One region of the Brevibacillus sp. FW306-2-1A-C05A genome, then DNA from elsewhere that is predicted to be linked to it. Evidence: riboswitches for the same ligand, from Rfam matches in the RefSeq annotation. Region 1 holds a riboswitch; the other holds the start of a gene.
The links. A riboswitch is a leader RNA that binds a small molecule or an ion and turns the genes downstream of it on or off. The one in region 1 is predicted to bind glycine.
Positions count from the first base shown of each region.

Region 2: it holds a riboswitch for glycine, as region 1 does, so the genes downstream of both, gcvT (glycine cleavage system aminomethyltransferase GcvT) here and AC3WJN_RS19860 (amino acid permease) in region 1, are expected to answer to the same signal.

Region 1 is NZ_JBYSWV010000040.1:4,146-15,293, reverse strand. Features, by position in the region: gene AC3WJN_RS19880 (response regulator transcription factor) at 1-619, opposite strand, end outside; gene AC3WJN_RS19875 (response regulator) at 766-3,708, opposite strand; gene AC3WJN_RS19870 (hypothetical protein) at 3,814-4,140, shown strand; gene AC3WJN_RS19865 (sigma-54 interaction domain-containing protein) at 4,196-5,797, shown strand; gene AC3WJN_RS19860 (amino acid permease) at 5,893-7,263, opposite strand; glycine riboswitch at 7,571-7,671, opposite strand; gene AC3WJN_RS19855 (iron-containing alcohol dehydrogenase) at 8,130-9,275, shown strand; gene AC3WJN_RS19850 (hypothetical protein) at 9,290-10,672, shown strand; gene AC3WJN_RS19845 (NAD-dependent succinate-semialdehyde dehydrogenase) at 10,669-11,148, shown strand, end outside.
Region 2 is NZ_JBYSWV010000050.1:7,380-18,527, forward strand. Features, by position in the region: gene AC3WJN_RS21730 (M28 family peptidase) at 239-1,579, opposite strand; gene dat (D-amino-acid transaminase) at 1,935-2,786, shown strand; gene AC3WJN_RS21740 (lipoate--protein ligase family protein) at 2,869-3,699, opposite strand; gene murG (undecaprenyldiphospho-muramoylpentapeptide beta-N-acetylglucosaminyltransferase) at 3,776-4,849, opposite strand; gene gcvPB (aminomethyl-transferring glycine dehydrogenase subunit GcvPB) at 4,956-6,428, opposite strand; gene gcvPA (aminomethyl-transferring glycine dehydrogenase subunit GcvPA) at 6,421-7,773, opposite strand; gene gcvT (glycine cleavage system aminomethyltransferase GcvT) at 7,817-8,920, opposite strand; glycine riboswitch at 9,012-9,128, opposite strand; glycine riboswitch at 9,129-9,225, opposite strand; gene AC3WJN_RS21765 (DEAD/DEAH box helicase) at 9,446-11,146, shown strand.

The sequences.
Region 1 (11,148 bases):
GGACGTCAATCGCCCGGTCTGTGACAAAAGAATCAAAACCGCGAAGCTCGTAGAGCAGCTCCTCTCGGCTGAACACCTTGCCTTCGTTTGTAATGAACAGGCGCATGATTTCAAATTCGGAAAAAGTCGTCTCGACGTGGAACTGGTTGACGTAGATCGCCCTGCGCTCCAGGTCGAGCAGAAACGTATTTTCCGGGCAAGCGATCGTCGTATCCGCCTGCTCGGCGTTCTCCACGGAGGCGGCCTGCTGTTGGTATTGGTGAGTTCGTCTGATTATGGCTCCGATTTTTGCTGAAATCTCTCGCAGTGAAAACGGCTTGCAAATGTAATCGTCCGCTCCTGCTTGCAAGGCTTCTACCCGATCGGATACGTCTGTCTTCATCGAGACGACGAGAATGGGAGCGAGCGAAAAGCTGCGCAGCTCGCCGCACAACCGGGTACCGCTCATATCCGGCAGAATCATGTCGAGAAGGATGACATCCGGTGCAAACGATCGGGCCAGCTCCAGACCTTTTTGTCCATGATCTGCTATTTTCACAGAATAACCTTCCTCGGTTAAATACATGGCCAGCATTTCACCCATAATCTGATCGTCTTCGATAATCAATAGTTTGTACATCAGATTCCTCACTCTTTCTGGGAGAAAGTTATTCATAAAGATGGGAAAGAGCTAGCAATGGTTCATGATTTCCTAATACTTTTCTCATATTTTAGCAAAAAAATGAGGAGAATGGACCTAATTTCACGAAAAATGCTAAAAATTTGTTAGGAGTTCGCCAGAGTTTCCAGCCACTCGGTTGCGAGAGCTAATACTTCGTCCAGTTGCCACGCAAACTCGCTCATACATTCTTCATAATCGCTCCGGTTTGCCGATGGGGAGAGCAGACTCTCAACCTTTCTTGCTACGAGCAGCAATCGCTGGGCAGAGAGATTCCCGGCTACGCCGCTCAGCGTGTGCACCATGCGTCGGGCTTCCTCGGTATCGCCTGCGCGAAGCGTCTTTTGCAGCCGCTCGGCAAAATTCGCGTACTCGCGGGTGAACGTCCGGAGAATTTGCGTGTAGATCGGGAGTTTTCCATCCAGCCGCTCCAGCGCGAGCGACACATCCAGACAAGGCACAGGAATGGCCCGCTTCAACGTTTCTTTCATCTCTCCCAGATGAATCGGCTTCGTGATGACGCCATTCATGCCTGAGCGGTAGCAGTTGTCGTGCTCGGCTTTGATGACGCTCGCCGTCATCGCGATGATCGGCAGGCTCGCGTACTGCTTGTGCTGGCGAATGCGCAGCGTCGCTTCGCAGCCGTCCATTTCCGGCATGTGGACGTCCATCAGGATCAGATCCCATTTTTTCGTGTCCAAAAGCTCCAGCACTTCCAGGCCGTTTTTGGCAATCGTGACGGCATAGCCTTCCCGGCGCAAAAATTCGACAGCCACGAGCTGGTTGATCTCGTTGTCTTCCGCCAGCATGATGGTGCCGCGATGTCCGGGAAACATGACGTTTTCGAAAGAAGCGCTCTGCGCGGGAGCCGCGACGTGGGCGGTGTGCAGTTCTTTATGCTCCTGCGCTCCCAGCAGGGCGCGCGTCACGTCCATGCGATTAATCGGCTTGATGAGAACGGCGTCAGGCTGGACAGCTTCCTCCAGCGAGGCCAGCTCGTCGCGTCCGTACTCGGTCGTCATGGCGATGGTCGCCGCATCGCATGCTTCGGCGAGCGTGTGCAGGCGCCAGAGCGACTCGACGCCGTACATGTCTTCCGCCTCCATGTCGACGAAGACAAAGCAAAACGGGTTGGATTCGTCCGCCTCTTCCAGCAGCGCAAACGCCTCTCGCCACGAGGCGGCGCAGGTCGGAGCAAAGCGCAGGCTCACCAGCATGTCCGCCAGGCTGCTCCGCATTTTGTCATGGTCCTCCACGACCAGGACGCGCTGGTTGGCGTAGCCGGGAGGAAGCAGCGAGCCGGGGCTTTCGTTCTCTTGCCAGGGCGCGTGCTCGAACGCGAGGGTAAAGGAGAAGCAGCTTCCTTTGCCAATCGTGCTCGTGACTTCGAGAGTGGCGCCCATCATTTCCACGAGGCTGCGCGAAATGACGAGGCCCAGTCCGGTGCCGCCGTATTTTCTGCTCGTCGTGCCGTCCGCCTGGGTGAACGGCTCGAACAGCTTGTCCATCTGCTCCGCAGACATGCCGATGCCCGTATCCTCCACGGCAAAGTGCAAAAGCAGGCTCTTTTCGTCTTCCTGCACCAGCGTGACGCGCATGGCGACGTAGCCCTGCTCGGTAAATTTGATCGCGTTGTGGCACAGGTTGAGCAAAACCTGCTCCAGCCGATGCTGGTCCCCGATCAGCTTGGGCAGCATTTTCGGCGGCAGCTCGACGATGATCTCGATTTGCTTCGTCCCAAGGTAAATACTCAGCATGTGCGAGAGCCGGCGGACAAAGTCGTCGAGGTCAAAGCTGGCTTTTTCCAGCTCCAGCTTTCCGGCTTCGATCTTGGAAAAGTCGAGAATCTCGTTGATGAGCCGCAGCAACACCTGCGAGGAAGAGAGAATTTTGTCCAGGTAATCTTTTTGCACCAGCGTCATGACCGTTTTTTGCATCAGTTGCGACAGTCCGATGATCCCGTTTAGCGGAGTGCGGATTTCGTGGCTCATTCGCGCCAGAAAATCGGTTTTGGCTTTGCTCGCTTCTTCCGCCTCTTCCTTCGCGGCCAACAGCTCCGCCTGGATGCGCCGCTGCTCCCGAAGCATAATGTGCAGCAAAAGCGAAAGCATGCCGACCAGAATAAAAGTCGACAGCCCGGTAATCAGGCTGGACAGCTCCTGTACGGAGTTCAACTGGCCGAGAGCTTCGCTCGAAGGCAAAACCGCTGCGACGGACCAGCCTGTAGAAGCGACGGGCGCATAGCCGATGTAGTAGCTGTTGTTGTCGATGGTGATGCGTTGCAGCCCTTTTTGGCCCGCGATCATGCTGTGGGCGATTTTTCCCATGTCCCCGGGCTGCTCTGTCAGCTTTTGCCGACTGACAAGCGCGGGGTTCGGGTGATACATGATCGTCCCGTCCCTGGAGAGCAGGATGGCATAGCCGGATTCGCCGATGGGATAGCTGCCGAGCATTTCCGGAATGTCGTCGAGCAAAATATCAATGGCGACGAAGCCCAAGAGCTTCCCGTCCTCTTTCAGCTTCATGGTGCCGCTGGTGACCATTTTTTTGGTCAAGTAATCTTCGTACGGCTCAGAAAAAACGACTTCGTCTGTGCGAACGGCGTCCTGGTACCACGGGCGTTGCTGGAGCGACCAGTCTGTCCCCGTAAGCTCGTCTGTGTTGCCGAATGTGAAGTTGCCCGCCTGGCTGGAAATCCAGACGAGTCCCAGGTTGCGGTCCAGCTTTTGGATGCCGTCCAGTGCGGCGGCCACATCCGGGTAATACGGGTTGGAAAACGCATCGTCCCGCGTTTTGACGGTTTGCAAGTAGCGAACGATCGACTGGTTGGTGCTCATCTGCTTGATGAGAAAGCTTTTCTGGGCGAAAAATGCGTTCATTCGCTCCGCCAGCGCCTGGCTTTGCAGAGTCAGTTTGCTCTCGATCTCGACTTTCATGATCCGATTGGTCTGGGAGCGCATGATGTAGCCGGACAGAGAGAAGGCGACGACGATGATTAACAGGATGAGGATGGTCAGTTTTCGGGCATGGCTGACGTGAAAAGTTTTCATGAGCGACCTCGCTATTTGTATGTAATTGCAAAAACTTTCGAGAAAAGACAGGACTCCATTCAGGTTGACGTGTAAAATATTGGATGAAGGCAAAGGAGGGCTTGCATGTACACGTCGTTGACTGTGAAATATTTGAAAATTTCTTCTTATCTCAAGCTGTGTGTAGGGGCCGGCTTTTCTCTCGGCCTGCTGGTCGGGCTTTTCCAACTGGTTGTCCTGCTTTTGATGCGCGCGGTGGACCACACGAGCACTGCGGCCGCGACGAGTATCCCGGACAGTCTGCTCGCGCTGGCAGGCACGATCTTGGCGTACACGTTTGGGGCGTTGAATTTCAGCCTTATTTCTTATTTTCCTTTTATGTTTCTGCTCAAACGTAAAAATGGAATCGCGATCGAAGGGATATTTGATTCGAGGGCGGAGCGTGTAAAATGATAGAGAAAGCTTTTCGTTCATTTATCAGGTCATGACATCCAGGAGAGAGTAGCCCATGTATTCATTGCGTCCTACGATGACGGTTGAGGAAGCAGTCGCGCATTTTTCGCCAGATCAAAATGAAGTGCAGGAAGTGTACAGCGAAGAGGGTGAGTTTCTCGGCTATTTGACGGTGGAAGCGATCGCCCACGCCATTCATCGCGGGGAACTGACGCGCCCGATTGTCGAGTACGTCGTGCCCGAGGTGAACCTGCCGGACCGCCAGAGGCAGGCCAGCTCGCAGGCGCAGCTTCGCGCTTTTTTTGAAAGCCCGGTCTGCCAAATTGTTTTCAATGCGCTGTACGACGGCGTCTATATTACGGACGGGGCAGGCGTCACGCTGTTTGTCAACCAGGCGTACCAGCGCATTACGGGCATTCGCGAGGAAGAGGTCATCGGCCAGCACATGGGCTATCTCATCAAGCAAGGCATGATTTCGGTGTCCGCTTCGCTGGAAACGATTCGCACGCGAAGGCCGGTGACGCTGATCCAGACGATCCGCAACAGCCGCAAGATCATCGTCTCTGCCACCCCTGTGCTGTCTCCCGCAGGCGAAATTTTGTACGTCATCAGCAGCGTCCGGGACATTACCGAGCTGATTCGCCTCAAGCACGAGCTGGACAGCCAGAAGCTTTTGCACAGCGATTTGCCGCACCCGGACCAGACGGGGCTGGAGGACGTCGTGCTCGGACCTGCGACGCGCTCGCTGTTCCGGCTGGCCGACAAGGTCGCCAAGACAGATGCGAAAATTTTGCTGCAAGGCGAGACGGGTGTGGGGAAGAGCATGATCGCCAAATACATCCATGCCCGCAGCAGCCGCGCGAACGAAATTTTCATGGAGCTGAACTGCGCGGCGATCCCGGGCCATCTGGTCGAGGCCGAGTTGTTCGGCTACGAGCCGGGGGCGTTTACAGGCGCGCTCAAGCAGGGGAAAATCGGCATTTTGGAGAGCGCCCATCGCGGCACGCTGTTTTTGGACGAGATCGGCGACTTGCCGCTGGAGCTGCAAGTGAAGCTGTTGAAAGTAGTGGAGGAAAGCAAATTCATGCGCGTCGGCTCCACCGAAGTCCGCCATGTGGACGTGCGGATCATTACGGCTACCCACCGCGACCTGGCTACACTCGTGCGCGAGGGGCTGTTTCGCGAGGATTTGTACTATCGGCTGAACATCGTCACCTTCGAGGTGCCGCCGCTGCGCGAACGCCGGGAAGAGATTGTCCCGCTCTTGGTGTCGTATCTGGAAAAATTCAATGAGAAATACAAGGAAGAAAAGACGATGACACTGGAATGCTACGAGTGGCTCACGAACTATAGCTGGCCGGGAAATATCAGGGAGCTGGCGAATCTGGTCGAGCGGCTGGTGGTCACGACGTTTCACGACACGATTGACGTCGGCGATTTGCCGAACTTTCTCCAGCAAGTGTTCCCGCAGGCAGAACCGACGTCTTTGCGCGAAGCGGTCGCCCGTCTGGAGCGGAGCATGATCGGCAAGGCGATCCAGACGCACAAGACGACCCGGTTGGCGGCAGAAGCGCTCGGCATCAGCCAGAGCGCACTCGTCCAAAAGATGAAAAAGCTGCAACTGCGCGTAGAGAACGAGCCGGAAGCGAGCAAATAAAAAGCATCCTGCGAATGCCTGGTGCAGTCGCAGGATGCTTGTCCTTGCCATGCAAACACATCGGAAGCCGGATGTGTTTTTTGTTTGGCTGGCGATCAGTTTTCCAATACTTTCACCTGATCGACTTTAGCCTTGCGCAGCTTGTAAATCACGACGAGCATGATGAACCAGACCGGAGTGATGAACAAGGCCACGCGCGTATCCTCGGCAAGCGCGAGCACGACGAGAATGAACGCGAGGAAAGCGAGAATCAGGTAGTTGGCAAACGGAAAGAGCGGCATTTTGAACTTGTTTGTTTTTGCCAGATCCGGTCTTGTCTTGCGGTACTTCAGGTGGCAGATCACGGTAATGCCCCAGATGAACAGGAAGCAGACCGTCGAAACGCTCGTAATCAGAGTGAAGACGCCTTCTGGCATGATGTAGTTCAACACAACCGCAATGAGAACGACGACAGTCGAGAAGAACAAGGCATTGGCAGGCACCTGGCGCGTTGTCAGCTTGGTCATGGACGCAGGCGCATTATTTTCCTTGCCGAGCGAGTAGAGCATACGGCTTGTACTGAAGATGGCGCTGTTGCATGCCGAAGCGGCGGAGGTCAGCACGACGAAGTTGACGATACCTGCGGCAGCCGCGATACCGATAGCCGCAAACACTTGAACGAACGGGCTTTCGGTCGGGATGATGGCGTTCCATGGATAGATGCTCATGATGACGATCAGAGCGCCGACGTAAAAGAGCAGCACGCGAATCGGGATGTTGTTGATCGCTTTTGGAATCACGCGCTCGGGATCTTCTGTCTCCCCGGCAGTCAGCCCGACAAGCTCAATGCCGACAAAGGCGAACACGACCATCTGGAAGGAGAGTAAAAAGCCGTTGATGCCGTTCGGGAACATGCCGCCGTGGCTCCACAGGTTGCTGAAGCTGGACGCGCCGGAGTTTGTCGAGAAGCCTTTGACAATCATGAAGATTCCGACGGCGATCAAAGCGAGAATCGCGATGACTTTGATGAGCGCGAACCAGAACTCCATTTCGCCGAAAAGCTTGACCGTTGCCAGGTTCATGATGAGCAGGATGACGAGCGCAATCAATCCCGGCATCCATTGCGGAACCTCAGGGAACCAGTATTGCGTGTACATTCCGACAGCCGTCAAGTCGGCCATGGCAATCGAAATCCAACAAAACCAGTACGTCCAGCCTGTGACGAACGCGGCCATGTTGCCGAGGTAGTCTTTTACGAAGTCAACGAAGGAATGATAGTTCAGGTTGCTAAGGAGAAGTTCACCGAGCGAGCGCATAATCAGAAAGCAAATAATCCCAGTAATCAAGTAAGCAAACAGGATGGATGGGCCGGCCAGGTGAATGGATTTGCCCGCACCGAGGAACAATCCCGTTCCGATGGCCCCGCCGATCGCGATGAGTTGAACGTGCCTGTTTTTCAGGCCCCTCGCCAAATTTTGCTGTTGCATGTGATCCCCCTCATTTCTCATGCGTTTGATTCGTTTGCGGCTGTTGGTAAAAAACCAACCGCCGACCTTTCAAAAAGTTTATGAAACTTTATAATTCATATCTTAACATAGCGACCCAGCATAAATACATCATTAAGTTACTTCCATCGAAAAAAACGCTTACATTTTTGAGCGAGGCAGAAAATTTGCGGTTTTGTCGGCAGTTTTCCCTCCTTTTTCGAGGCAAATGGAACGGCTGTTTCATGGTGAACGCACAACACTCCTATTTTCTGCAACAAAAAAAGGAACGGGAAAAATAGACCGGTTCCTACTTTTCTCTGTCCTTTTACCTGAGAGATTTGTCCTGAGCGGTCAGGATTTGCTCCTTCGGTGCTAAACGGCGAGTTTAGTCTCTCCCGCAATATTCATCCGCGTCAGATATTCGCGTGCGTTCTTATGATAGTAAAATATTCCAAAAAGGTTGTCAAATGAAAATTCCTAATTAACAGATTATTTTAAACATAAAACATTTTTGATTGACGGAAGGCCAGATGACAAGCAGGAAACGACAATCATTCGTCGTTTTTTCCGCTAGCCAGGTGAGCGGATGTGTCGAAAGGGGAAGGGTATGGATTTTGATTTGATAATGAATCAAATGCGCAAGTTTGATTTGAATTATAATCAAACAGCGAATGTAAACGGTTGCTTTTGGCCGAAACAAACTGTGCTGCGGAAAATGTGACAAAAAAGTGAGAAAAGGCTTGCCGCTGTTGGGGGGAAGGTCGTTTTTCCCGCAGGTGGCGGAGCGAAATTGGCACCCGCTTTTTTCCGCTTGGCACGGGAGTTGCTTTTCACGTAGCGGCATACAGAAAGGAGAGAGTGACATCATGAACATTTCTACTTTTGCCGCTGCAAACAAACTGGTCACAGGGCGGGATTCGCTGGCGCTGCTGCCCGAGGAGGTTGCCCGTCTGAAAGTGGCGCGTCCAATGATTGTGACGGACAAAATTCTCATTCAGGCCGGGGTAGTCGCGCAGGTGGAAGCGCTTTTGCCGATGGAGGCGGGCGTCTTCTCGGACGTGAACCCCGAGCCGGAAATCGAGATCGTCGACTTGTGTGTGCAGATGATCCGCGAAGGGGGCTACGACGGCCTGATCGCAGTCGGCGGCGGCAGCGCAATCGACATCGCCAAGGCAGCTTCCGTCATGGCGACGAACGAGGGCAGCATCGAGCAATATTTTGGCACGAATCTGGTGAAAAAGCCGGGCTTGCCGCTGATCGCGATTCCGACTACGGCGGGGACAGGCTCAGAGGTGACGAACATCTCGATTTTGTCGGATACGAAAGAGCAAGTGAAAAAAGGAATTGTAAGCCCTTACCTGCTGCCGGACGTCGCCATCGTCTCGCCGGTGATGACGCTTACGTGCCCGCCGAGCGTGACCGCTGCGAGCGGCGTGGACGCGTTGGTGCATGCGGTGGAAGCCTACATTTCCAAGTTCGCCTCCCCGGTGACGGACGCGCTGGCGATTGGCGCGATGAAACTGATTGCCGTTCACTTGCCGAAAGCGTACGCGTGCCCGGATAACATCGAGTCGCGCGAAGCGATGATTACCGCGTCGCTGATGGCCGGACTTGCTTTCGGCAACGCGGGCGTAGGCGCTGTCCATGCGCTGGCCTACCCGCTCGGCGGACGATTCCACATGGCGCACGGCGTGAGCAATTCGCTCTTGCTGCCTTACGTCATGCGGGCGAACAAGATCGCCTGCCTGGAAAAGCTCGGGGAGATCGCGCAGGCGCTCGGGGAAAACGTCGCCGGACTGAACCTGGACGAAGCGGCGGAAAAAGCGATTGAAGCGATGACGCGCCTGTGCCGTTACGTGGAAATTCCGCAGTCGCTGCGCGAGTTCAACATTCCGGAATCCGCGATCGCCGAGATGGCCGAAGAGGCGATGAAGCAAACCCGCCTTTTGAAAAACAATCCCCGCGCTTTGCGGAAAAAAGATATCGAAGACATCTATCGAGCAGCTTACTAAAAGGGGGACATCGTATGAAGTGGAAACAACGCAGAGCGGGTGAAGAAACCCCGTACATTCCGGCCGGACCGTTCAAGATCCGGCTGCCGTTTGTACACTATCGCTTTGAATGGCCCGATTATTTGCAAGGACTGTTGATGTGCGCCGTCGACCTCGGCGCGATCACGCTGCTCGCCGACCATCTGGGCATGCCGTTTGAGGTAGGACTGGCCGTTGTCATTTTGAATGGCTTTTTGTATTTGCTGCACCACCTCTTGGGCGATCCGGTCATTCCCGGCTGGATTACGCCGGCGATTCCGCTGATTGTGCTGTTTGTCGAGCAGTTTCCGGAAGGGCAGGAGCGGGTGTACGCGCTGATCGCCTTTCAGTTGACGCTTGGGCTGTTATCCATTTTGCTCGGGGTCACCGGACTAGCGAAGCGGGTAGTCAACTTCGTGCCGAATGCGATCAAGTCGGGGATTATTCTCGGCGCGGGGATTGGCGCGATTACCTCGATTTTTGAAAAGGGCGGGAAGTTCGACCTGTTCCCGTACACGATTGCCATTTGTATCGGCTTTTGCTTTTATCTCGTTTTTTCCAAACATTTTGAAGGGTTGAAACAAAAAGGGAAAGGGTGGGCATTGCTCGGCAACCTCGGGATTTTGCCTGCGATCTTGCTCGCGGTGTTCGTCGCCCCGTTGTTCGGGGAAGCGAAGTGGCCGGACATTCAATGGGGCTTCAGCCAGCCGGACTTCGCCACGCTCTGGTCGCAGTACACCGTCTTCGGGCTGGGCTTGCCGTCGCTCTCCTTTTTCATTACAGCGATTCCGGCTGTGTTCGCAACGTATCTCGTCGTCTTTGGCGACGTGTTGAAGACGAAAGCGCTTTTGTCCGAGTCCGACCAAGTGCGGCTCGATGAAAAAGTCGACTACAACCCGGACCGGGCGCACATGATTTTTGGCGGACGCAACATGTTGATGAGCCTGATCGGGCCGGACATTACGATGTGCGGGCCGATGTGGGCCGCGATGCAGGTTGTGGTGGTGGAGCGGTTCAAAAAAGGCAAAAAAGCGATGGACTCGTTTTTCGGCGGTGCGGGATCGTTTCGCTGGGGTACGAATACAGGTTTATTGCTTTTGCCGATCGTCAGTCTGGTCCAGCCGATTCTCGGCGTCGCCGTCGCCCTGACGCTGCTCGTCCAAGGCTACGTCAGCGTGCGGATTGGCGTGATGCAGGCGCGCAGCCAGCGCGACCTGGGCATCGCGGGTGTCGTAGGGGCGATTCTCGTCATCAAAGGAGCGGCGATGGCTTTTGGCGCTGGAATTTTGCTGTGCGTCTTATTATATGGAAAAGATTGGTTGCGCGGTGAAAAAGAGAAATTGTTCACGGCAAATGAAAAGGAGGAAAAGGCAGCGTGAGACAACAAGAATGGAACAAAGGCATGTACGTGAACGGAGAGTGGGTGACGCTTGCGGCACGCGTCGCGGTGCAAAATCCCGCGACATTGGAAATCATCGGCAGCGTGCCGGACGCTTCCGCGAAAGAAGCGCGGCAGGCGGTCGACGCTGCGCAAGCCGCTTTTCCCAGTTGGTCGAAAACGACCGCCTATGAGCGCGCGGCGTTGCTGGAGCGCTGGCACCAGACGATCGCAGCCCGCCTGGACGAGATCGCGTACGTCATGACGCTGGAACAGGGCAAGCCGCTCGCAGAAGCACGAGGCGAGGTGCAGTACGCGAACAGCTACATCAAATGGTACGCCGAGGAAGCAAAGCGGATTTACGGCGAGACGATTCCTGCCTCCGCCGCCTCCAAGCGGATTCTCGTGCAGAAGCAGCCAGTCGGTGTCGTGGCGGCCGTCACGCCGTGGAATTTCCCTGCGGCGATGATTGCGCGA
Region 2 (11,148 bases), on a different contig from region 1:
CTTAAAAATTATAAACTTTTTTCCAATGTGTGGCTATTCCTTGTCATTCGACATATTACGACAAAACGCAGGCAAAACCCCAACAAAACTCCTTCATGGCTAAAGTTCGCGGTGCGGCCAGAAATCAGGGCACATCCCCTTGTGTTCGCTTGCTCTTCAGCAAAAAAAGCGCCCTCCCGAGGACGCTCCACCTCTTCGTTTCCCGCACTTGTTCCATCGCTCAACACGCAGCAGCGCACTACTGAAAATCTTCCTCCGGCTCGCCCTGTCCGGTCGTCTGTCCTGACCGGATCGGATAGGCCGGAGTCGCCGTGTCCGTTATGTTTCCGACCGCGGAAAAAATCATTTGCGCCGCTTCGGCGAGCTGCTCTTTTTCTATAGTGGCGGGCACATCTCCCGCTCTGTCTGCCTCACCCGCCGCTTTTTGCCGCGTGACGAGCACAGCGGGAATGCCTGCCACGGTCAACGGCGCAAGCTCCCTTTGCTGCTCTGCACGCGCGACTTCCAGCGCAGACTGCTGTGCTCCCGCTTCCGCCAGCAAGCCAGTCGCCAGAACGGCTTCCCGGCGCCCGGCGAAGGCCGTTACGTCTCCGCTCCGCCCCACCGCATCGACGTAGTAGGCGGCGACGATTTTTTGCCTGTCCTGCTCGGTCAGCGATTCGCTGAAGGCCCGCTGCCCGCGCTGGCCCGCTGTCACGGCGCCAAAGCTGACCAGTTGCACCTCGGTATCGAGCTGGCTCTCGGACAGCTTGCGGGCGACCTCAAGCATGACTGCCACGCCGGAGGCATTGTCATTAGCCCCTGGCGACGAAGCGGCTGAATCGTGGTGGGCGAGGATGAGCACGCGCTGGCCTGTTGCCGCCTCTGTCGGCTTTTTCGTCGCGATGATGTTGTAGGCAGTATGCCGCCTTGTCACGCCGCCCTCGACCTTCACAGTGGCTCTCAGCGGCTGTTTCAGCGCCCGCTGCCGGAGCAGTTGCCCTTCCTCCCGCGACAGGCCGATGACCGGAACTGACATGTCCAGCGGCTCGCCCAGCGACGCCCGCCATTCCCCCTCGCGATCGTTCCAGACGATGACCGCCACGGCTCCGGCGGCAGCGGCCTGTCTGACCTTTTCGCCAAACGGAATTTCCCCGCGCTTGACCAGTGCAATTTTCCCCCTCGCCGCGCCGCTGGCAAAATCAGCGGCCCGGCCATAGCCCGCATCGACCAACTCTGCCGTCTGCGCGCCGTTTTGTCCAAACGTCAATGGCAGCGCCGCCCAGCTCCGCTCCCAGCCTTCGATCGCCAGAGACAGGCTCGCGGGCTTTTGGTACGTATGATAATAAAAAGGCTGCAAGGCAGTCTCATAACCGTATGAGCGCAAGGCATTCTCCACATATACCCCTGCGGCAAATTCCGTCTCGGTCGCGGCTGGTCTCGCTGTTTTCGCCAGGCGCTCCACATGGCTGTACAACAGATCGGCATCCATCCCTGTGCGCGCCTGATTCGCATATGCCTGCGGCAGCGCGAAAGACAGCGGCAACAGGCTTCCCCAAACAAGCAGTGCTCCTAGTGCGTAATGACCGGCGGATCGCATGGCATTCTCCCTTCTTCCTGATGCGGTTTGCCTTTATTATGGGCCGCCCTGCCAAACAGCGTCTAGTCAGAATAGTTAGTCAAATACCAGCACGCGCCGTCAGCGGCGGACAGCTTTCGTTTTCCTTCTGCCCAAATCGGCTCGCAGGCACATCTGGTCTTCGCCGAACGCGTCGATTTGTCGAGACGGCGGCGCCTATATGAAAACTTAATAGAGTAGCGCTTCTCCCCGCTAAATAATTGATAGCGGATTTTCCGTTTTCAAATTGACCCTGCGCAGTGCGATTTGCTACTGTTGTATCAAAATCATAAACCGTTGGAAAAAAGCGGATGGAACCACTAGAGGAGGACTCACCATGCTATATGTCGATGGCAAATGGGTTGAAGAGGGGCAAGCGGCCGTTCAACCGGAAGATCGCGGTTACAACTTTGGGGACGGCATTTACGAAGTCGTACGAATCTACAAAGGGCGCCTGTATCAGTGGGACGCGCATCTGACGCGGCTGTTCCGCAGCGCCCGCGAGATCAAGCTTGCGCTGCCGTGGAGCGCTGAAGAGCTGACCCAGTTGGCCAAAGAACTGCTTTTGAAAAACAACATCACCGAGCAGGACGATGCGACTCTCTACTTGCAAATTTCTCGCGGCGCAGCTCCGCGCATTCACGATATCCCGAGCGGCATCAAGCCTGTCATCATGGCTTTTGTCCGCCCCAAAGCCCGACCTGTAGAGGACTTGAAAAAAGGCTGGACAGCCCAACTCGTCGAAGACATCCGCTGGCTGCGCTGTGACATCAAGACGCTGAACCTGCTGGGAGCCGTACTGGTCAAGCAGTACGCGAAGGACGCCGGAGCGCAAGATTCGATTTTGCACCGCAACGGCATCATTACAGAGTGCAGCTCGGCCAATCTGTTTGCGGTAAAAAACGGCGAGCTGTACACGCATCCGGCTGACCACTTGATCCTGCACGGCATTACCCGCCAGGTCGTCCTTGATCTGGCGAAGGCAAACGGCATCGTCGCCCACGAGACGGTTTTTGACATCGCCTTCCTGAAGCAAGCCGACGAGCTGTTCCTCACCAGCACGACAGCGGAAATCATGCCGCTTGTATCCGTCGATGGCGAGGCCGTTGGCAACGGACAGCCCGGTCCTGTCACAGCGAGGCTGCAAGCTTTGTTTGAACAGCACATTCACGACAGCGTGCTCGTCTAATTCGATTGATTCCATAAAGAAAGCTCTCCTGACTGGCAGTACGCCCAGGAGAGCTTTTCGCGTATGTTCGCCAACAAACAGCCTAGCGGCGCAAATTCCACTCATCCGTCGCATAGCGCGTCCGGGCGAGCTCCTCCGCCAATGCCAGTTCCTCGTCTGTCAACGCGGACGGCACCAGCTCCACTTCCAGTCCGGTGGCGAAGCCTTTGGAAAACGCTTCAATCGCTTCCTGCAAGCTCACAGGCCGCGGGCTTACCTCGTTGATCGTCACCGCTTTTTGGCGGAAGCTGTCCATCATCCGCTGCTTGACGCGGTCCGACGGGAAGTGCAGCAGCGAGAACAGCAATTCGACGTCCATGTCGAGCAAAATGGAGCCGTGCTGGAGGATGACGCCCTTTTGGCGCGTCTGCGCGCTGCCTGCGACCTTTTTCCCTTCCACGACCAGCTCATACCACGATGGCGAGTCGAAGCAAGCGGACGAGCCTGGAGAGGTGTACTTTTCTTTTTCCTCCTCGCTCGCAAGCGACACCATCTCTGCTGCCAGGCCGAGGTTTTGAAAGCCGTGCAAAAGGCCGAGACTGATGATTTTGTACGCCTCGGTGACGCCGGACGGCATCCGCGGATGCTCCTCCGACACGATCACGCTGTAGGTCAGCTCCTGATCGTGCAAAACGGCACGTCCTCCTGTCGCGCGGCGGACAAAGCCCAGCCCGCGCTTTTGCACTTCCTCCAGATTGATTTCCTTGATCGCCTTTTGAAAATAGCCAATCGACAAAGTAGCCGGGTCCCACGTGTAAAAGCGAACGGTCGGGGGCACCTTGCCCTCGCTGTGCAACTGCAAAATCGCCTCGTCCACAGCCATGTTCATCGCCGGAGACATCGCTTCCGTCACGATATAGCGCCACTGTTCCATCGTATGTACCTCCCTACTCACAACACCTTCATTTTACGCTTCTCCCCATAGGACGGCAAGGCTTGGATCGGCTGCATCAACGAGCCGTCTCCTCGATGATCGCCATGACCTGCGCCAGCGCGTCCTGCTGCTTTTCGCTTGCGGCGCGCAGCTTCTCCGTAATCGCCGGACGCTTTTGCTGCAAACGGTCCAGCGCCCGGATCAGGCTGTCTGCGCTCAACGCTTCCTCTTCGAGCACCTCGCAAAAGCCTTGCTGCTCAAAAGAGCGGGCATTCAATATCTGGTCTCCCCTGCTCGCCGCCCGCGACAACGGCACGAGAAGCATCGGCTTTTGCAGTTGCAAAAACTCGTAAATCGCATTGGAGCCTGCGCGCGAGACGACGAGGTCGGTCATCGCCAACAGGTCAGGCAGCTCGTCCTGGACGTACTCGAATTGCCGATAGCCGTCCCGCTTCAGGCTGTTGTCCAACTGATTTTTGCCGCAAATGTGCACGACAGAAAAACGCTTGGTCAACGCGTCGAGCGTGCCGCGAACGGCTTCGTTCAACCGCCTCGCCCCCAGGCTGCCGCCCATGACGAGCAGCACCGGTTTGTCCGGGGAAAAGCCGCACAGCGCAAGCCCCGCTTCCTTCCGGCCTGTTTTCAGCTCGTCGCGAACGATCGCCCCTACATGTGTCCCTTTGCCCTCGGGCAAATGCTGGAGCGTATCGGGAAACGTCGCGCACACTTTAGCGGCAAAAGGCAGCGACAGCCTGTTGGCGAGTCCCGGCGTCAGATCGGACTCGTGCAGGACGACAGGCAGCCGATTCAGCCAGGCGCCAAAGACGACGGGCACGGAGACGAATCCTCCTTTGGAAAAGACGACAGCCGGCTTCCAGGCTGCGAGAAAGCGGTAAGCTTGCCAGGCGCCTTTGCCTACGCGCAGCGGGTCGGTGAAGTTTTTCCAGTCGAAATAACGGCGCAGCTTGCCTGTCGCAATGCCGATGTAGCGCACGCCGTCGAGCCTGCTGACCAGCTCCCGCTCGATCCCTGTCGTCGAGCCGATGTAGGCGACCTCCCAGCCTTGCTGCAAAAAACGCGGGATGAGCGCGAGGTTGACGGTGACGTGCCCCGCGGAGCCGCCGCCTGTAAATACGATCCTTTTGTTCATCATTGGTTCTCTCTCCCCGAAATGTCGGATCAATCCCATCTGTTCATGATAGCATCATTCGGAAAGAAAAACCGCCCTGTAAAAAGGCGGCTTTTCCAAAAGAGAGCTATTGTGCTTGCGGCTGGTAGCGCAGAATCGGCTTGCGCGCCGCTGTCGCTTCGTCCAGACGTTTGACCACGGTTGTATGCGGCGCTTCCTGTACAAGCTCAGGCGTTTCCTCGCACTCGCGGGCAATTTGCAGCATAACGTCGATGAACTCGTCGAGCGTTTCTTTCGTTTCGGTTTCGGTTGGCTCAATCATCAGGCACTCGTCGACAATCAGCGGGAAGTAGATAGTTGGCGGGTGATAACCGAAGTCGAGCAAGCGTTTGGCGATGTCGAGCGTGCGTACGCCCAGCTTTTTCTGGATCACGCCAGACAAAACAAACTCATGCTTGCAGACGCGGTCATACGGCAGATGGTAAGCCGTAGCCAGACGGCGCATCATGTAGTTCGCGCTGAGCACCGCATTTTGCGACACTTGCAGCAAGCCTTCCGGACCCATGGTGCGGATGTAGCTGTGAGCGCGCACGAGGATGCCGAAGTTTCCGTTGTAGCCTTTTACGCGGCCGATGGAAGCCGGACGGTTGCTGTCCCAGTAGAAGCTGCCGTCTTCTTTTTTCGCCACGATCGGCGTTGGCAAAAACGGTTCGAGAATCTTTTTCACGCCGACAGGGCCAGCACCTGGTCCGCCGCCGCCGTGAGGGCCTGTAAACGTTTTGTGCAAGTTGAGATGCACCACGTCGAAGCCCATGTCGCCTGGACGGGCAATGCCGAGGATCGCATTCGCGTTCGCTCCATCGTAATACAAGAGGCCGCCTGCTTCGTGGACGATTTTCGCCATTTCCACGATGTCTTCCTCGAACAGACCGAGCGTGTTCGGGTTGGTCAGCATGAGTGCCGCTGTATCAGGGCCTACGGCATCGCGCAGCGCCTGAATGTCTACCAGGCCGCGCTCGTCAGAGGCAATCGTGACGGTGTCCAGTCCTGCTACCGCTGCAGAAGCCGGGTTCGTACCGTGCGCGGAGTTTGGCACGATGACTTTTGTGCGGTGGCCTTCGCCGCGGCTCTCGTGGTACGCGCGGATCATCATCAGACCTGTCCACTCGCCTGCTGCCCCCGCAGCCGGTTGCAGCGTAACTGCGTCCATCCCGGTGATTTCAGCCAGCTCTTCTTGCAGGTTGTACAAAAGCTCCAGTGCGCCTTGTACGGTTTCTTCCGGCTGGTACGGGTGCGTCTGCGCGAAGCCTGGGTAGCGGGCAACGTCTTCGTTGATTTTCGGGTTGTATTTCATCGTGCAAGAACCGAGCGGGTAGAAGCCGTTGTCTACCCCGTGGTTGCGACGGGACAATTCGGTGTAGTGACGAACCAACTGCAGCTCGGATACTTCCGGCAGTTCAGCAGGAGTCTCGCGGATGAGGTGCTTCGGCAGCAGGCTTGCCACCTCTACCTCTGGTACATCCAATGCCGGCAGATTGTAGCCCACACGGCCCGGTTTGCTCATTTCAAAAATCAGTGCTTTTTCCTGGTCGTTACGCACGTGTGATCGCCTCCAATTCAGCCGCCAATGTGTCGATTTCTTCCTTGGTCCGCAGTTCGGTTACCGCAAGCAGCGTATGGCCCGCGTATTCCGGGTAATCCAGTCCCAGATCGTAGCCGCCGATGATGCCAGCGTCAAGCAGCTTTTTGTTTACTTCTGCCACCGGCTTGGACAGTTTGACTACGAATTCGTTGAAGAATGGAGCGGCAAAGACCACTTCCAGACCTTTTGCCTGCAGCGCTTGCTTGGCGTAATGCGCTTTTTGCAAGTTCATCATCGCCATTTCCTGTACGCCCTGTTTTCCGAGCGCAGTCAGGGTGATCGCAGCCGCCAGTGCCAACAGAGCCTGGTTGGAGCAAATGTTCGAAGTCGCTTTTTCACGACGGATATGCTGTTCACGAGCTTGCAGCGTCAGTACGAAACCGCGCTTGCCGTTCTCGTCTTTGGTTTGCCCGACGATCCGGCCTGGCATTTTGCGCATCAGCTTGGTAGTCGTTGCGAAATATCCGCAGTGTGGTCCGCCAAACGATGCCGGAATGCCGAACGGTTGCATGTCGCCCACCACGATGTCAGCGCCCAGTTTGCCTGGCGCTTCCAATACGCCCAGCGCAAGCGGGTTGGAAGAAACGATGAACAGAGCGCCTTTGCCATGAGCAATCGGCTCGACCGCTGCCAAGTCTTCCACGTTTCCAAAGAAGTTAGGATATTGCACGATAACGGCCGCTGTGTTTTCGTCAATCAGCGCTTCCAGAGCTTGTGTGTCGGTTACGCCGTCGTTGTTGATGCCGACTTCAACCAGCTCTACGCCTTGACCGTACGCGTATGTTTTCAGAACGCCGCGCGCTTCCGGGTGCACAGCACGGGAAACGATGACGCGCTTTTTGCCAGTGTGACCAGCCGCCATCATCGCCGCTTCTGCCAAGGAAGTCGCTCCGTCGTACATGGAGGAGTTCGCTACTTCCATTCCGGTCAGTTCACACACCATAGTCTGGAATTCAAAAATGGCTTGCAGCTCGCCCTGGCTGATTTCAGGCTGGTAAGGCGTATAGGCGGTAAAAAATTCTCCGCGCAGCAACATGTGGTTGACTGTGCTTGGCGCATAGTGCTGGTAAACGCCAGCACCCAAAAAGTTGACGTGCGTGCTGAAGTTCACGTTTTGATTAGCCAGACGCGTGAAGTATTTCACCAGATCAGGCTCGGACAGAGCTTCCGGAATGTTCAGCGCCCCTTTGAAGCGCACTTCTTCCGGGATGTCTGCAAACAGTTCTTCTACACTGGAAATGCCGAGAGTTTCGAGCATTTCGCGCTTGTCCTGATCGGTTTGGGGCAGGTAGCGGTATTTCACGAACGTTGTCCTCCTCAAAATAGGATGTATAGTGGGCGATTGCTTAGTTTTTCGGACGTTTATAAAACGGAGCGGCGACAACCTCTGCTTTGAGGCGTTTTCCGCGAATTTCCACTTCCAGTTGGGTGCCAAGCGCCGCATGTTCGCTTTTCACGAGCGCCAATCCGACGTTTTTCTTCAAGGTAGGGGACTGCGTGCCTGAAGTCACTTCGCCCACCAGCTCTTCGCCGACGTAGACCGGATAGTGCGTGCGCGGAATGCCGCGGTCGATCATCTCGATGCCGACGAGCTTGCGCGGCGCGCCGTTTTCTTTTTGCGCCTTGAGCACCTCTTGGCCGATGAACGGCACTTCTTTGTCCACCTTCACCGCGAAGCCGATGCCTGCTTCGATCGGCGTGATGTCCTTGCTCAGCTCCTGGCCGTACAGCGGCAGCTTCGCTTCGAAGCGCAGCGTGTCGCGCGCGCCAAGTCCGCAAGGCAGAAGCCCGTCTTCCTTGCCCGCTTCAAGCAACGCGTCCCACAGTTCAGCGGCACGCTCTGCAGGCAGGTAAATTTCAAAGCCGTCCTCGCCTGTATAGCCTGTGCGGGATACCAGCGCGGAAATGCCAGCGACCTCTACGTCGCGCTCGAAACGGAAGAAGCCGATTTTCGACAGGTCTGTGGCGGTCAGCTTTTGCAAAATCGACTCGGCCAAAGGCCCTTGAATGGCGATTTGCGCCGTTTGCGGCGAAATGTTTTCAATCGTGACACCCGGAATCAGGTGCTCTTCCAGCCATGCATAGTCTTTGTCAATGTTTCCTGCGTTGATGACAAGCAGGTAATGGTCGTCCGCGTATTTGTAAACGAGCAGATCGTCGACCGTACCGCCGTCCGGGTAGCAGAGCACGCTGTACTGCGCTTGCCCGACAGCCAGCTTGGACACGTCGTTGGTGGTGACGCGCTGCAAGTATTCGAGCGCACTCTCGCCTTTTACGTCTACTTCTCCCATGTGGGATACATCAAACAGACCTGCTTTCGTCCGAACGGCTTCGTGCTCCTGGCCAATGCTGGAAAACTGTACAGGCAGCTCCCAGCCGCCGAAGTCGATTGTCTTGGCGCCGTATTTTGCGTAGGAATCAAACAGTGGCGTTCTTTTCAGATTGGACATGTGTGGCACCTCCTAAAAACTGTTAGTCGGCATTTCTCCCCATGAAAAAACAGAGGCGAAAAAACGGGTACACCAAAAGAACGGTGCCCATTTCTCCTCCTCTGTCCTTGGTACCTGAGAGTTACCTTGCCAATCAAGCGCGGCGGGGATCACCGCGCTTGCAAGTTTCCCCTTTGGTGGCTCCGATTTCGAGCTCTCTCCAGAGTTGCGTCCAGTAGAGGTTCTTTTGCCTGAGAGATTCACCGTTCCCGGCTTGCTCCTTCGGCGCTGCAGTGGTTCGCGCAGTCTCTCCCTGCTACTATCATTCGCGTTGGTTAGATGGTCATACATAAGTTTTTGCTATGATTTCCATACTAATGAATGAACTTCCTCTATATCCTACCATGAGAGTCCGCCGTTGAAAATATGCAAATTAACAGTCAGATCAAGAAATACTTAACAAAATGATGAACACGATCATAAATGTTAAGTTTTTTGATAAAGCGCATGAAAGTTATGGCAGAGCTGTGTAAAGGAGTAACGTATATGCCGAATATTCCTGTTTCATTTGACACGAGCTGGATATCCCCGCTGACGGAGCGAATGCGCGAAGACGGCCCCTGGGACAAGTGGGAGCTGTTCAAGCTGGCGCTGGAAGCGGAAGAGGCCATGGCTGTTCGCGAGTTCGATCAGTTGCAATGCCTGAAATACTTGCCGCTGCTCTCCCCGTTTCCCCACCAGTTGCAAACGGCGGAGCGAGTGCTCAACGACATGCGCGGACGCGCGATCCTCGCCGACGAGGTCGGACTGGGCAAGACGATCGAAGCCGGGCTGATTATGAAGGAGTACATGGTCAGGGGTCTGGCGAAAAAAATTCTCGTGCTCGTCCCCGCCTCCCTCGTCATCCAATGGACGAAGGAGTTGCAGCAAAAATTCGGGATTCCCGCCGTGGCGCAAAAAAAGGAGTACATGTGGCGGCAGCATGAAGTCGTCGTCGCCTCCATCGACACGGCGAAACGAGATCCGCACCGCCGCCACGTCCTCGACATCGACTACGACATGCTGATTATCGACGAGGCGCACAAGCTGAAAAACAAGCGGACGCGAAACTATCAGTTCGTGAAGGAAATTCGCAAAAAATATTGCCTGCTGCTCACGGCTACGCCGATCCAGAACGAAATGGACGAGCTGTACAACCTGATTAATTTGTTGAAGCCGGGGCACCTCGGCCACTCCACGTCGTTTTCCTCCAATTACGTCGAAGGAAAGCGACAGTCGAAAAACAGCGACAAATTGCGCGAAGAAATTGAAAAGGTGATGATTCGCAACAAGCGAAGCGACGGCGGCATCCAGTTCACCAGTCGCCGCGTCCAGTCGATTCCGATTGAGCTGTCGCAGGAAGAGATGGAGCTGTACGAGGGCGTCACCCGCTTTGTGCGCGACCAGTACCAGACAGGAGCTGGCCTGTTCAACTCGCTCGCCTTGATTACGTTGCAGCGCGAGGTTTGCTCCAGCAAGGAAGCCTCGTTCATGACGCTGTACAACATGCACCAGCGCACCAGCGAAGACTCCCCCCTGCGCGGCCGAATTTTGGAGCTGGTGGAGATGATTAAGCGGATCGAGACGCATTCCAAGGCGGCCAAAACGGTCGAGCTGATCCAGGAGATCAACGACAAAGTCATCATTTTCACCGAGTACCGGGCGACGCAAAACTACCTGCAAAAATATTTGCATGACCACGGCATTACTTCTGTGCCGTTTCGCGGCGGCTTCAAGCGCAGCAAAAAAGACTGGATGACCGATTTGTTTCAAAACCGCGCGCAAGTACTGATCGCCACAGAGGCTGGCGGGGAAGGGATCAACCTGCAGTTTTGCAACCAGGTCATCAACTACGACATGCCGTGGAACCCGATGCGCGTCGAGCAGCGGATCGGCCGTGTCCACCGTCTCGGCCAGAAGCGGGACGTGCACATTTACAATTTGTCCACCGTCGGCACGATTGAGGAGCACATTTTGAAGCTGCTGTACGAAAAAATCGACCTGTTCGAGATGGTCATCGGCGAACTGGACGACATCGTGGAGCGGCTGAATCTCAACTCGTCGCTGGAAGAAAATTTGACGCAGATCATCATGGATTCCAAATCGGCCCGCGAAATGGCGTTGAAGCTCGACAACATAGGCCACGCCATCCGCGCCAGCAGACAGCAGCACGCATCCCCTGCCCTGTCGGAAGCGGCAGAGCAGTAGCA